Regions from separate parts of the Arthrobacter sp. 10N410 genome, predicted to be linked through region 3. Evidence: riboswitches for the same ligand, from Rfam matches in the RefSeq annotation. Region 3 holds a riboswitch; each other region holds the start of a gene.
The links. A riboswitch is a leader RNA that binds a small molecule or an ion and turns the genes downstream of it on or off. The one in region 3 is predicted to bind thiamine pyrophosphate.

Region 1 (3,454 bases), on a different contig from region 3:
CCGGCAGCGAGGAACTCGCGATGCAGCGTGGCGCCGACCTCCGCGTAGAGCCAGAAGCACGGCAGCGCCGCGGCCACGAGCACGCCGTAGCTGCCGGCGAGCGATGCCGCGTGCAGATGGTCCACGTACGCCTTGGTCACCGGTCCCAGCTGGGTCTCGACGGCGCGGCCGGCCAGCCAGTTCCGGTGCAGTTCGGATTCGACTTCGAGGCACTGCTGCGCCGAGCGGGACCAGAAGAGTTGTTCGGCTTCCGACGGCGCCAGGGCCGCCGCGCGGGACAGCACCCGGGAGTAGCCGTTGAGGTACAGGGCGTCCTGGCCGAGGTAGTAGGCGAACTCGGGTTCCGGCAAGGTACCGTCCGCGAGCCCCCGAATGAAGTCCAGGCCGTAGATCGCGTCCAGCCCGTCCGCCGCGTGCCCTGCCAGCAGCGCGGCGAACTCGCCCTCGGCAGGAAGCTGGGGTGCCGCAGCGTGCTGCAGGTGGTGGAAGTGGTGCACGGGTCCGTTGCCGGATCCGACCTCCAGGCGGCCGGCATCCCGCAACGCACCCAGCAGCCACGGCTTGACCTCCCGCAGCGCTGCCTCCCAGTCCCCCGTCCTGGCCTGGACCGTGGCCAGCGCCGAGGACAAGGAGCAGCCGGTGCCGTGGCTGTTGCGGGTGTCGATCCGCTCGCCGGGCACCACCACCGTCTCCTGGCCGAGCACTCCCCCGGTGTTGACGAGCGCGTCCGGGCAACCGCCGTCGTTCTGGGCGCAGTCGCTCTGGGCTCCGCCGGCCGGGGCTCCGCCGGCCGGCAGGTGGCCTCCCTTGACCAGCACCGTGGTGCCGGCCAGGGCCGCGAGCCGCTTGCCCTGTTCCAGCGCGCTGGCCCAGTCCGCGGCGGGCGGTTCGCCCAGCAGCATGGCCAGCTCGGCCAGGTTCGGGGTGATGAGGTCCGCCAGTGGCAAGAGGGCCCGCAGCGCGGTCTCGGCCGATTCCTGGAGCAACCGGTCGCCACTCGTGGCCACCATCACCGGGTCCAGGACCACGACGCCGGGGCGCACCTTTTCGAGCCAGGCCCGGACGGCGTCGATCACCGAGTCGTCGCCGAGCATACCGATCTTGACGGCGTCGATGGTGATGTCGTCGCTGATGGCCTCCAGCTGGGCGGTCAGGAACGCTGCCGGCGGTACATGCACCGACCGGACGCCCTGGGTGTTCTGGGCGGTCAGTGCCGTGATGGCAGCCATCCCGTAGCCGCCGTTCGCGGCAATGCTCTTCAGGTCGGCCTGGATGCCGGCGCCGCCGGAGGGGTCCGAGCCCGCGATGGCCAGCACCCGCGGAATCCGCGGCGGCGTTGAGGCCCCGCCGTCGGGCTCCGGGAAGACGGACTGCAGGAAGGCTGACGTTCGGCTAGATGCAGGCTGCGTCGATGCAGGCTGGGTTGTTGAAGACAAGAGACATCCCTTCGCCGGTGCTAACCGGACAGGTTCAACGGGTCTGGATCTCAGCCGGCTCGATGCGCGGCACCCCGTGTCAGTCCCCCAGCCTAGCGTTCCTCGCCGGCAACCCCGCTAAATTTCAGCCTGTCCCCTTAACGCCCTCGCGGGTTCCGTCCGGGGTCGACGTGATGTTACGTCGATCCCGGACGGAACCCGCGAGTGGTGGTGCCTGCTGGGTCCTAGAGCTCCGACGCCGGGACGCCGACGCCGAGGATGATCGGCTCGTTGGCGGCGGGCTTGGCGGCCACCTTTGCCGGCTCCGGGGCCTTGGCCTCATGGACTGAGACGGCCTCAACCGACGGAGCGGTCTCGCGCTGCTGCACGGACGTCTCGTTGGCGGCGCCCTGGGCTCGGCTGGCGCTCCGGTTCCGGCGCACCCGTCGGGGTCCGGTGGTGTCCGGGGCCTGGGCCGCAGGGGCCTTGCGGGCTTCCTGGCGTACCGGGGCCTGGGCCGCAGGAGCCTTGCCGGCTTCCTGGCGGGCCGGCGCCTGGGCCGCAGGGGCCTTCGCAGCTTCCTGGCGGGCCGGGGCCTGGGCCTCGGCGGTACGTACACTCGGCGGCTGGATCCGCGCCGTCCTGGCGCGGCCGCGGCCCCGGGTGGCGCGGGACGGCGCTGCAGCTGCAGGCGCAGCGTGCTCCGCAGCGTGCTCCGCCGCGTGCTCGGCCGTGGGAACCTCGGCTGCGGGCGACTCGGCAACCGGAGCCGCGGCGGCTGGCTTGCCGGTCTCGGCGTCGCCCAGGTGGGCGAACGCTTCGGTCAGCAGGTCCAGGGTCAGCGCGGGCTGCGGGGTTTCCTCGGCGTGCTCGACGAAGGGCAAGGCAACCTGTTCGCCGCCGAAGGTCAGCACGGCCGCGGGACGACCCGCTGCCTCCTCCGACGAAGCGAGTTCCACGGCGGCGTCGAGCGCGGCCTGGCGGGTTTCGGCGTCGGGAGCTGCTGTCGCTTCACCGTCGTGCAGGTGGGCAGCGTGCGCCGCGGCGGCGATGTTGGCCAGCGCGGCGCGCGTCGCCTCTGCCTTGGCGTGGCGCTCCGCCTCGGTGGGCTCGGCGTGCACGGCGACGGGTGCGGACGGCATGGCTTCGCCGCCCTGGCCGCCCTTGCCGCGGCGACGCTTGCGCTCACTGCGTGCGGCGGGCTGGTGCTCGGTCCGCGGGACGTGGTGTTCTGCGGCGACGGTGTTGGCACGGCGGTGTTCCACGGGCTCGTCGTGGGTGACGATGCCGCGGCCGGCGCAGGCCTCGCACTGTTCGCCGAAGACTTCGAGCAGCCCGGTGCCCATCCGCTTGCGGGTCATCTGCACGAGGCCCAGCGAGGTCACCTCGGCAACCTGGTGCTTGGTCCGGTCCCGGCCTAGGCACTCCACCATGCGTCGCAGCACGAGGTCGCGGTTGGATTCCAGCACCATGTCGATGAAGTCGATCACGATGATGCCGCCGATGTCACGCAGCCTCAGCTGCCGGACGACTTCCTCGGCCGCTTCGAGGTTGTTCTTGGTGACGGTTTCCTCGAGGTTGCCGCCGCTGCCGGTGAACTTGCCGGTGTTGACGTCCACCACGGTCATGGCTTCGGTGCGGTCGATCACGAGCGAGCCGCCGGAGGGCAGGAAGACCTTGCGGTCCAGTGCTTTGTGGATCTGCTCGTCGATGCGCCACGCAGCGAAGATGTCTGTGTCCTTGGTCCACTTCTCAAGCCGGCCCACCAGGTCCGGTGCCACGTAGGTGACGTAGGCCTCGATGGTGTCCCAGGCTTCCTCGCCGGAGACGATCAGCTTGGAGAAGTCCTCGTTGAAAACGTCGCGGACCACCTTGATGGTCAGGTCAGGTTCGCCGTAGAGCAGCTCGGGGGCGAGGATCTTGGTGGACGTGGACTGGCTTTCGATGCCCTCCCACTGGGCTCGCAACCGGTTGATGTCATGCGTCAGCTCTTCTTCCGAAGCGCCCTCGGCCGCGGTGCGGACAATGACACCGGCGTC
Region 2 (3,454 bases), on a different contig from region 3:
GCGCCACGGATCCTCGAAGCGCAGCTCGGCTCCGGTGTGGTGCGACTGGACGCCCGCGGTCTTGAGGCGGTCGGCGAGGGCGCCAACGTCGTCGCCGGACGGTACTTCAACCAGCACTTCGCCGAGGCCGAGGGTGTCACGGCGGGGGCCGGCGCCGCGGCTGTTCCAAACGTTCATGGCCATGTGGTGGTGGTAGCCGCCGGCTGAGACGAAGAGCGCCTGGCCGTGCCAGCCCGCGGTCTTCTCAAAGCCGAGGGTGCCGACGTAGAAGTCGTGCGCGGACTGCACGTCGCCGACCTGCAGGTGGACGTGCCCGACGCCGGCGTCGGCCTCGCGCTGCCCGGCGAGCGACGCCTCGGTGAGGTGCTGCTCGAGGTAGCGCTGCGGCGGCAGGGCCAGGCTGTCCATCACGACGTTCTTGCCGTCCCAGGACCAGGCTTCGCGGGGGCGGTCCCAGTAGAGCTCGATACCGTTGCCCTCCGGGTCATTGAAGTAGAAGGCCTCGCTGACAAGGTGGTCGGCGCTGCCGGTGAAGGATTGCGGCTCATACTGCGCGGCGGACGCGACGGTGGCGGCCAGCGAGGGCTGGTCCTCAAAGAGAAGGGCGGTGTGGAAGAGGCCGGCTTCGCCGCGGGAGGGCAGGTTCAGCCCGGGTGCCGGTGCCAGGTGGACCAGCGGCTTGAGCTTGCGTCCGAGGTAGAGCCCGCCGTCCTGCTCGGCAACGATGTCGAGGCCGAGGGCGCGCTGGTAGTAGTCCGTCATCAGCTTCATGTCGCCGACCTTGAGCATCACGGTGCCCATGGTGAGTTCGGCAGGAAGGAGATCCTGGGTGCTGGCTTCTACGGTCATTGAAACGCTCCGGTGGTTCTGTGGCCCCCGACCTTCGGCGACCCTCGTAGAGTTAAATTACTTGAAGCTTCAATTTATTCCTAATGGCCGGGGATGCTCCCCTGTACCAGTTCGCCGCGGAGCACGATGCCCCTGAGCTCGCGCAGGGTGCCGAGATTCCCGCGCGGATCCTCGGCGCAGACCAGGACGTCGGCACTGGCACCTTCTGTGATCGCGTCGGCTCCGAGCCAGTCGCGGGCGGCCCAGGCCCCTGCGTCGAGGGCGGCGCCGGCGGGGAGCCCGGCGCCGTGCAGGGCCTCAAGTTCGTCGACGATGCGCCCGTGCTTGATCACACTCCCCGCGTCCGTCCCGGCGTAGATGGCGACCCCGGCCTCATACGCCTCGAGGATCCGTTCGGCGCGGCGTTCCCAGAGCCCCAGCATGTGCGCCGCGTAGCGGGGGAACTTTGCCTTGGCCTGGGCCGCGATGTCCGGGAAAGTGGCGATGTTGATTAGGGTGGGGACAATCGGGACACCCTGTTCGACGAAGCGCGGCAAGTGCCGGGGAAGCAGCCCGGTTCCGTGTTCGATGCAGTCGATGCCGGCGTCGAGCATGTCATCGAGGGTGTCCTCCGCGAAGCAGTGCGCCGTGACGCGGGCGCCTTCGTCGTGGGCGGCCCGGACCGCGTCCCTGACGCTCCGGGCCGGGAAACTCGCAGCGAGGTCGCCGGCGTCGCGGTCGATCCAGTCCCCCACCAGCTTGACCCAGCCGTCCCCCGCGCGGGCCTGCTTGCGTACGGCCTCCACGAGGTCCTCGGGTTCCACCTCGACGGCGAAGCCCCGCAGGTACCGCCGCGTCCTGGCGATGTGCCGCCCGGCGCGGAGAATGCGTGGCAGCTCGCGCCGTTGCTGGATCCAGCGGGTGTCATGAACGGCGCCGGCGTCGCGGACCAGCAGGGTACCGGCGTCGCGATCGGTCAGGGCCTGCCGCTCGGCAACGTCCTCGGGAACATCCCCGCCGGGTCCGAGCCCGATATGGCAGTGCGCATCGACCAGCCCGGGGATCACCCAACCGTCCAGGACCAGGTCCGGCGCGGCCGCGGGGCGCCGGAAGGTCAGGCGGCCGTCCACGGCCCACAGCCCGCGCCGCTCTTGGTCGGCTCCGGTGAGGACCGGGCAGCTGAACTCGATGATGCCGCTCATGGCCTAAAGCCTAATCCGCATCGCGATCCGCGGGCCAAGCCCGCCCAGCCCCCCAGCCCCTCGACGGCTTCCCGTCGGGCTGTGGTAGCTTCGTCTACGACCACACGGGTGCCCTTGCAGGGGCTGAGATCGGGCTGACGCAGCCTGCGACCGTTGAACCTGTCCGGGTAATGCCGGCGAAGGAAGTGAGTATCTCTTTGAGCGCAACAAATCCACAGCAGAGCCCTGCCCAGAATGGGAACAGCGCCGCAGCAGCTACCGTGAAGCAGTCCCTGAAGTCGCATGCCCTCGCGTACGTCGAGGACGGCGGGATCCGCGTCCCGGTAACCGAAATCGCCCTGGCACCGTCCCCTGGCGGCGTCGGGAATCCTCCGTTCCGGGTCTTCCGCACCGCGGGCCCGGGCAGCGACCCGGTGGTGGGACTCGCCGCTTTCCGCCGTGACTGGATCGCCGGGCGCGCGGACACGGAGCCGTACAGCGGCCGGGAACGCACTCTGCTCGACGACGGCAAGTCCGCGGTCAGGCGCGGCGCCGCCTCGGCTGAATGGCGGGGCGCACCGCCCGAGCCGCGTCGCGCCGTCGAAGGCCGAACGGTTACCCAGATGCATTATGCGCGGCACGGCATCGTGACACCGGAGATGCGTTTCGTCGCGCTGCGGGAGAACTGCGACGTCGAGCTTGTCCGCGGCGAAGTCGCCGCCGGCCGGGCCATCATCCCAAGCAACATCAACCACCCGGAGTCCGAGCCGATGATCATCGGGAAGGCGTTCCTGGTGAAGATCAACGCGAACATCGGCAACTCCGCGGTAAGCAGTTCCATCGCCGAGGAGGTCGACAAGCTCCAATGGGCCACGCAATGGGGGGCGGACACGGTGATGGACCTTTCGACCGGGGACGACATCCATACGACCCGCGAATGGATCATCCGCAACTCGCCCGTCCCCATCGGCACCGTCCCGATCTATCAGGCACTGGAGAAGGTGAACGGCGAAGCAAACGCCCTGACCTGGGAGATTTTCCGTGACACGGTGATCGAACAGTGCGAGCAGGGCGTCGACTACATGACGATCCACGCCGGGGTGCTGCTGCGGTACGTCCCGTTGACCGCCAACCGGGTCACCGGCATCGTGTCCCGCGGAGGTTCCATCATGGCTGGGTGGTGCCTTGCACACCACCAGGAGAACTTTCTCTACACGCATTTCGACGAGTTGTGCGAAATTTTCGCCCGCTACGACGTCGCCTTCTCACTCGGCGACGGCCTGCGGCCGGGGTCGACGGCGGACGCCAACGACGCTGCCCAGTTCGCCGAACTGGACACCCTGGCGGAGCTCACGCAACGGGCCTGGGACTTCGATGTCCAGGTCATGGTGGAGGGCCCGGGACACGTGCCGTTCCACCTCGTCCGGGAAAACGTGGAGCGCCAG
Region 3 (3,454 bases):
CCGTGCCGGAAGAACCCGGTGGCAACGATGAGTCCCTCGACGTCCTGTCCGGATCCGGCGCTGGCCACGCGCCCCAGGAGCGGGGCGTTGTCCGGGGTCCCGGGCCGTGCCCGCGCCGTGGCCTCGAGCAGTTCCAGCTCGGCAACGGCCGGGACCAGCTGCTGGGCATCGCGCAGAAGCTGGTACACGCCGCCGGCAGAGACGGCGCCAGCCTCGGAGGGCGCATCCTCCCGCTGGGTTGCGCCGATCACGACCGTGCCGTCCTCCCGCGGGACGATGTAGACCGGAACCCCGCGGACCAGGCCCCGCACGGTCGAGCGCAGCAGTGGCCGGAGCCGTGCCGGGACCCGGAGCCGCAGGATGTCCCCGTAAACCGGACGCAGCGGCAGGGACAATCCCCCGGGCAGGCCCTGCAGTTCCGCCGCGGCCAGACCGTTGGCTACGACCGTCTCGCCGGCGCGGAGCTCTCCGCCGCCCTCGAAACGGATGCCGGCGACGCGGCCGCCGCGCCAGAGCAGCCCGGCCGCGCGGCGGGGCACGGCCGTGAACCGGCTGTCGGCAGCCAGCAGTGAACCGATCCTGGCCAGCAACCGGCGCGGATCCACCTGGTGGTCGGCCGGGATGTCGAAGGCGCAGGAGATACCGGGGCTGAGCAACGGTTCGCGGCTGCGTGCTTCACGGACGGTCAGCGGCTCCACGGCCAGGCCGCAGGCCTGCTGCGCGGCCCGCAGGTCGGCGAGCGCCCGGCGGTCGGCCGCGTCCGCGCCGACGGCGAGGGTCGGCGTCGTGAGATATCCAGTGCCGCCGCCGTCAGTGCTGCCGCCGGCCAGGCCGGCGGCGAACTCCGGCCACAGCCCTGAGGCTTCCAGCATCAGGGCCAGGAGCTCCTCCTCCTGGTAGTGGAGTTCACTCACGGGCGCCAGCATGCCGGCGGCAGCCCAGCTGGCGCCGGTGCCGGGGGCGTCGTCGACCAGCGCGACGGTACGGCCCGAACGGCGGGCCTCCCAGGCGATGCCGTGGCCGATCACTCCCCCGCCGATCACGATGACGTCGTAATAATCCGAGGATGGGCCCGGTGGTGTGGCGGGTGGTGCGACGGATACGTCCATGGGTTCCTTCCCTACGCCGGTACTAGCCGGATCAGGTCAAGCGGTCGGCTCTGACGCCCTCTCAGCCCGTCGGACGTCTGGCGGCCCGCGCGGGCTCCCGCGGTATGCGCCCAGTTTAGAGGAACTAGGCTTGGGGCATGAGCCAGGATGTCCACACCACCGCCCGCCTGTACCTGTGCACCGATGCCCGGAAGGAGCGCGGTGACTTCGAGGACTTCGTTGACGCCGCCTTTTCCGGCGGCGTCGACATCATCCAGTTGCGGGACAAGTCGCTGGAGGCGGCCGAGGAGCTTGAGCTGCTGGAGGTCCTGCACTCCGTGGCGCGGCGGCACGGCCGGCTCTGGGCGGTAAACGACCGTGCCGACCTGGCCTCACTGGCAGGGGCGCCGGTGTTCCACATTGGGCAAAAGGACATCCCGTTCGCCGCGGCACGGGATTTCCTGGGCAAGGGCACCGTGATCGGCATGTCCACGCACACGCCGGAACAGGTGGATGCGGCCATCGCGGCGTCCCCGGGCCGGGGCGGGCTGGACTACTTCTGCGTGGGCCCGGTCTGGGCCACCCCCACCAAGCCGGGCCGCGCCGCCGTCGGGCTGGACCTGGTGCGCTACGCCGCCGCGGCGATCGGCCGGGCCGAGGCCGCCGACGTCGGGAAAGTCGCCGGGGTGGTGCCGTGGTTCGCGATCGGCGGCATCGACCTGGGCAACGTGGCCCAGGTGGTCGACGCCGGAGCCAGAAGGATTGTGGTGGTCCGGGCGATTACCGAGGCCGCTGATCCTGCCGGGGCCGCGCGTGCCCTGCTCGCCGCGCTCGACGCCGGGGCGGACGCCGACGCCGACGTCCACAGCGGCGCCGCGGACAACTAGCCGGCTAGTCCCAGCTCTGACATCCGACGGGAATGGGCGGCGGCAAGCTCGGCGGTCAGGGCGCGGGCGAGTTCACCGGCCCGGTCCTCGTCCGTGCCGGTCAGGCCGCCGAGGAAGGCGTGCTCCACGCTGACCCGCTGGGCCTGGGTAAGCGCTTCGCCGAGCAACCGCCGAGCCCACAGGGCCAGCCGGGACGCCAGCCGCGGATCGTCGGCGAGCGCGGCCTTGAGCCGGTCCCGCAGCACCACCGTCGCGTCCCCGGCCGCCTGGACCAGTTCGATCAGCCCGGCCGTCCCGGCGTCGACATAGCCCGAAATGGACCGGTAAAAGTCCGCGGAGACCGTGTCGATCACGTAGGCCTTCATGAGCGACTCGTGCCAGTCGGCGGGGCGGGTGCGCTCATGGAAGTGGTCCACCGAAGGCTGGAACGGCAGCATGGCCTCCTCCGCGTCAATGCCCATCTCCGCCAGCTTCGCGCAGACCAGTTCAAAATGCTGGAACTCGATGACGGCGAGGCCGCCCAGCACCGCCCGGTCGTGCAGGGTGGGCGAATACCGGGCGTCGGAGGAGAGCCGTTCGAAGGCCGAGAGCTCCCCGTAGGCCATCACGCCCAGCAGGTCCCGGAGGAAACGGTTGTAGCGGGCGGGCTCGGCCGGGGAGGTGCTCATGCTTCAAGACTAGTAGCGGAAATCGGGCTAACCTGATTCCGTGTCTCATCATCGCCTGACTCCGAGCGTCCGCCAGCAGAAGAACCAGCTTGCCCAGGCGCTCAACGCACTGCGCACCGTCCTGGAGCTGCCCGGGCCGTTTCCGGAAGCCGTGCTCCGGGACGCCGAGGCGGCCGTCGCCTCCCACGAGCTGCCGGAACTGGATTTGACTCACGTGGAGTTCGTGACCATCGACCCGGCGTCCTCGACGGACCTGGACCAGGCCTTGTTCATTGACCGCGCCGGCGACGGGTACAGGGTTTTCTACGCGATCGCCGACGTCCCGTCCTTCGTCGCCCCCGGCGGCGCGCTCGACGCCGAGACCCGGCGCCGCGGCCAGACGTTCTACACTCCGGACGGCCGCATCCCCCTGCACCCCGAGGTCATCAGCGAAGCGGCCGGCAGCCTGCTGGCGGGCCAGCTCTGCGCGGCCTTCGTCTGGGAGTTCGAGCTCGACGCCGCTGCCGAGGTCTCCTCCGTGCTGGTCCGCCGGGCACAGGTCCGCAGCCGGGCCAAGCTCAGCTACCAAGGTGTGCAGGCCGAACTCGACGGCGGTACCGCGGACCCCGTTCTGCAGTTGCTCAAGGAAGTCGGCAGCAAGCGGGTGGAACTGGAGCGCCTGCGCGGCGGGGCCAGCCTGAACATGCCGGAGCAGGAGATCGAGCAGCTGCCCGACGGCGGCTACCGGATCGTCGCGGCGCCGCCGCTGCCGGTGGAGGACTGGAACGCCCAGATTTCGCTGATGACCGGCATGGCCGCAGCGGAGCTCATG
Region 4 (3,454 bases), 740 kb from region 3:
CTGGCCGGACCGGACCCGGGCCGTGATGCCGGACTGCACCGGGACGGGTGTTACCGTGCTGAAGCCCCGCAGCAAACCGGTGCGGCGGGGCCGTTCGCGGGACACGGCCAGTTCCTCTGCGGCCAGCAGCAGCTGGCCGGCCCCGGCGTCCCCTTCCGGTCCTGTTCGGCCGCGGCGGGCCCGGGTGGCGGGCACATGGCCCGGCACCCAGACGCCGGCGGAGATGAGCATGTCCCGCGCCTGCTCCAGGACCAGGTCCGGGGGCCCGTCCAGCAGCACGGCGGAGTCCGTGGCGGATCCGGGCTGCAGCACGACGATCCGGTCCACAAGGTCTTTCCAGACAGCAACCCGGTGCTCCACCACCACCAGGGTGGCCCCGGTCTTGTCCAGGCACCGTCCCACGGCGTCGCGGACCTCCAGGACACCGGCCGGGTCAAGGTTGGCGGTGGGCTCATCGAGGAGCAGCAGCCCGGGCCGCATCGCGAGGATCCCGGCGAGCGCCAGCCGTTGCTTCTGGCCTCCGGAGAGCGACGACGTCGGGTGATGCAGCGGCAGGCCGCCCAGCCCGACGTCGTCGAGCGCCTCCCCCACCCGCCGCCAGATGTCCGCCGGGGGCACCGAGAGGTTTTCGGCCCCGAAGGCCACGTCGTCGCCGAGCCGCGACAGCACCACCTGGGTCTCCGGGTCCTGCTGCATCAGCCCGGCCCGCCCGCGCCGGGCCCTGGGCGGGGCTCCGTCGATCAGCAGGCTGCCGGTCTCATCGGAGTCCTCGGCATCAGCGGAAGCAGCAGCGGACGCGGCTGCCGCAGTGCTGTCCCCCAGCACACCGGCCAGGGCGTGCAACAGCGTGGACTTGCCGGCGCCGGACGGGCCCAGCAACAGCACGCGCTCGCCCGGACGGATGTCCAGGTCCAGGCCGCTCACGGCGGGCCGGGCCCGGCCGGCGTGCCGCCAGCCCCAGCCGCGGGCGCTGACCGCGGCCGGGCGTACGTCGTCGACAGACCTCATGCGTGTGCGGGCATCAGGAGAAGACGGGTTCCGATGCCGCCTTGCGGGACCCGAACGAGGCCAGCACCCCGGTCTTGGCCAGGCCGCGGGTGGCGAGCCAGGACAGTCCCCCGGCAATCACCGCTCCGGAGATGGCGCAGAAGATGATGTAGGCGAGCTTGTCACCGGTTTCGTACGCGATGTTCCAGCCCCAGGGCAGGAAGGAGTCGTTCAGGCCGCAGAACAGGCCCGCACCGGCACCGGCCAGCAGGGACACCGGAAGGTTGAACTTCTTGTACAGGAACGCGGCAAAGATGAGTTCGGCGCCCAGGCCCTGCAGGATGCCGGAGATCAGCACGGTGGTGCCGTACTGCGAGCCCATGATCAGCTCGCCGGTGGCGGCCACCGCTTCGCAGAACAGCGCCGCCCCGGGCTTGCGGATAACGAGCATGCCCAGCACCGCCGGGATCATCCAGCCGCCGGCGTAGAGCCCGGTCAGCGGCGGGTAGACCGCGTTGAGCGGGACGGAAACAAGGTTGGAACCCTGGGACCAGGCCCAGAAAATCACACCGCCGGCAACAGCGATCAACGCGGCCACCACAATGTCGACCACGCGCCAGCTGTATTTGCCGGTGGTCAGTGTCTGCTTCGCAGAAATGTCAGTCATATCGTCCTCCTGAGGAACAGGAGGGGAGGGTGCTCCGGCGGCACCGCGGCCTTCGCCACGGGTGCCGGGCACCCTGAGAACTCGACTCCCTTGCGCCGGTACTAACCGGATCAGGTTCGAGGGTCTGCGGCTGTCCGCACTCTCAGCGCCCACCTACGGTTACCTTGGATTTCTCCAGTGATGCCCGACGGCGGCGCTCCCCTGTCGTATCTAAATCGCCCTTGTGGGCTGGCTCAGTTTACACCCGGCGGCACTCCCAAGTGACTCGCAGTCGTTGTCGTTTTGAGGGCTCATAACGGCAACAACTGCGAGTCAGTTGGGCTTGCGCGGCGGCGGCCACCTAACGGAAGCTGAGTCCCATGACCGACGCACCAGTGCCTTCCCCCGAGTACGACCCGGACTCCGCGGAACCACAGCCGCCGGGATCCCTGGCCGCGCTCATCGGCCGCATCCTGGCCGAAATCGACGAACTGCAGTTCCGGTCCTTCAGCAAGGACGACGCGCTGGACCTGGGCCTCCTCCTGGTCCAACTCGGCCGCCAGCGCTCCTACCCGATCGCCATCGACATCAGCAAGGGCGATCAGGTCCTCTTCCACGCCGCACTGGAGGGCGCCACCCCGGACAATGAGCGCTGGATCAAGGCCAAACAGCGCACCGCGGTGCGGTATGAAGTCCCGTCGCTGCTGGTGGGCCTGCGGGCGCGTGCTGCCGGTCAGAGGATCGAGGACAACGCCTGGTTCGACCAGCGGGAGTTTGCAGCCCACGGCGGCTCGTTCCCCATCTACCTGCGCGGAACCGGGGTGGTAGGCACCGTCACGGTGTCGGGGCTGCCGCAGAAGGACGACCACGAGCTGGTGGTCGAGGCACTGACCGAAATCCTCGGCCGCCCGGGGACGCTAGGCTAGGGGAAGCCCTGTTTCCTCCCGCAAGGAGTACGAAGTATGAACATCTTCATCAAACTGCTTGGCACCGGCGTCAGCCTCCTCGCCGGCTTCGTCGGCACCAAGGTAGTCGACACCGTCTGGGAAAAGACCACCGGCAACAAACCGCCCAAGGGCCACGACGACGACGTCCCCACCACCCTGCGCCAGGCCCTGACCTTCGCCCTCATTTCGGCCTCGGTCAGCGCCATCATCCAGGTCCTCGCCAACCGCGGCACGCAGCGGGCGATCACCCGCTTCGCCAAGACCCAGGACCTGGTCTAAGCCATATCGCCGCCGGCGGCGTTACTCGTCGTCGTCGTCCGTGAATCCGCGCTTGCCGGCCGCCTGCTGCACCACGGCTTCCAGCTCGTCGGCGCTCAGCAGCTCGGGGTGCAGGTGCTTGGTGCGGTAGCCGGCGCGGCCAACCATGTGGGCGGAGACCGGCACTGTGAGCAGCTGGAAGATCCACGCGACCACCAGCACCGGCCACACCCACCAGGTGCGCAGCTGCAGCCCCACGGCGCAGAGCAGCAGGAAAAGCCCCAGCACCTGCGGCTTGGTCGCGGCGTGCATCCGGCTCATGAGGTCGGGGAACCGCAGCAGGCCGATGGCCGCGCCGAGGGACATCAGCGCCCCGACCACCATGAACACAGCCGAGACGGTGTCGATTACGGCGTCGGCGGAAATCGTGTCAGGACTCATTGGGCTGCTTCCTCCGGTCGGCCACGAATCGGGCCACCGTCACCGAACCGACAAAGCCGATGATCGAGATGGACACCAGCAGCATCAGGTTGTTCAGGTGCCGGTTCACGGCCATGTCGATGCACAGCGCCGCGCCTAGGATGGCCAGCAGCACGTCGGCGGCCAGCACCCGGTC

Region 1: linked by a shared signal. The riboswitch ahead of AC1DB8_RS05255 (bifunctional hydroxymethylpyrimidine kinase/phosphomethylpyrimidine kinase) and the one ahead of thiO (glycine oxidase ThiO) in region 3 are both predicted to bind thiamine pyrophosphate.
Region 2: linked by a shared signal. The riboswitch ahead of thiC (phosphomethylpyrimidine synthase ThiC) and the one ahead of thiO (glycine oxidase ThiO) in region 3 are both predicted to bind thiamine pyrophosphate.
Region 4: linked by a shared signal. The riboswitch ahead of AC1DB8_RS00185 (ECF transporter S component) and the one ahead of thiO (glycine oxidase ThiO) in region 3 are both predicted to bind thiamine pyrophosphate.

What each region holds. Positions count from the first base shown of each region.
Region 1 is NZ_JBFTIP010000002.1:155,730-159,183, reverse strand. It holds gene AC1DB8_RS05255 (bifunctional hydroxymethylpyrimidine kinase/phosphomethylpyrimidine kinase) at 1-1,376, opposite strand, end outside; TPP riboswitch at 1,426-1,523, opposite strand; gene AC1DB8_RS05250 (Rne/Rng family ribonuclease) at 1,661-3,454, opposite strand, start outside.
Region 2 is NZ_JBFTIP010000002.1:69,619-73,072, reverse strand. It holds gene AC1DB8_RS04810 (VOC family protein) at 1-849, opposite strand, end outside; gene AC1DB8_RS04805 (amidohydrolase family protein) at 930-2,030, opposite strand; TPP riboswitch at 2,125-2,232, shown strand; gene thiC (phosphomethylpyrimidine synthase ThiC) at 2,201-3,454, shown strand, end outside.
Region 3 is NZ_JBFTIP010000001.1:777,547-781,000, reverse strand. It holds gene thiO (glycine oxidase ThiO) at 1-1,109, opposite strand, end outside; TPP riboswitch at 1,100-1,220, opposite strand; gene thiE (thiamine phosphate synthase) at 1,247-1,975, shown strand; gene AC1DB8_RS03725 (ferritin-like fold-containing protein) at 1,972-2,643, opposite strand; gene AC1DB8_RS03720 (RNB domain-containing ribonuclease) at 2,684-3,454, shown strand, end outside.
Region 4 is NZ_JBFTIP010000001.1:39,702-43,155, reverse strand. It holds gene AC1DB8_RS00190 (ABC transporter ATP-binding protein) at 1-1,008, opposite strand, end outside; gene AC1DB8_RS00185 (ECF transporter S component) at 1,022-1,654, opposite strand; TPP riboswitch at 1,724-1,867, opposite strand; gene AC1DB8_RS00180 (heme-degrading domain-containing protein) at 2,014-2,559, shown strand; gene AC1DB8_RS00175 (DUF4235 domain-containing protein) at 2,596-2,859, shown strand; gene mnhG (monovalent cation/H(+) antiporter subunit G) at 2,881-3,279, opposite strand; gene AC1DB8_RS00165 (MrpF/PhaF family protein) at 3,269-3,454, opposite strand, start outside.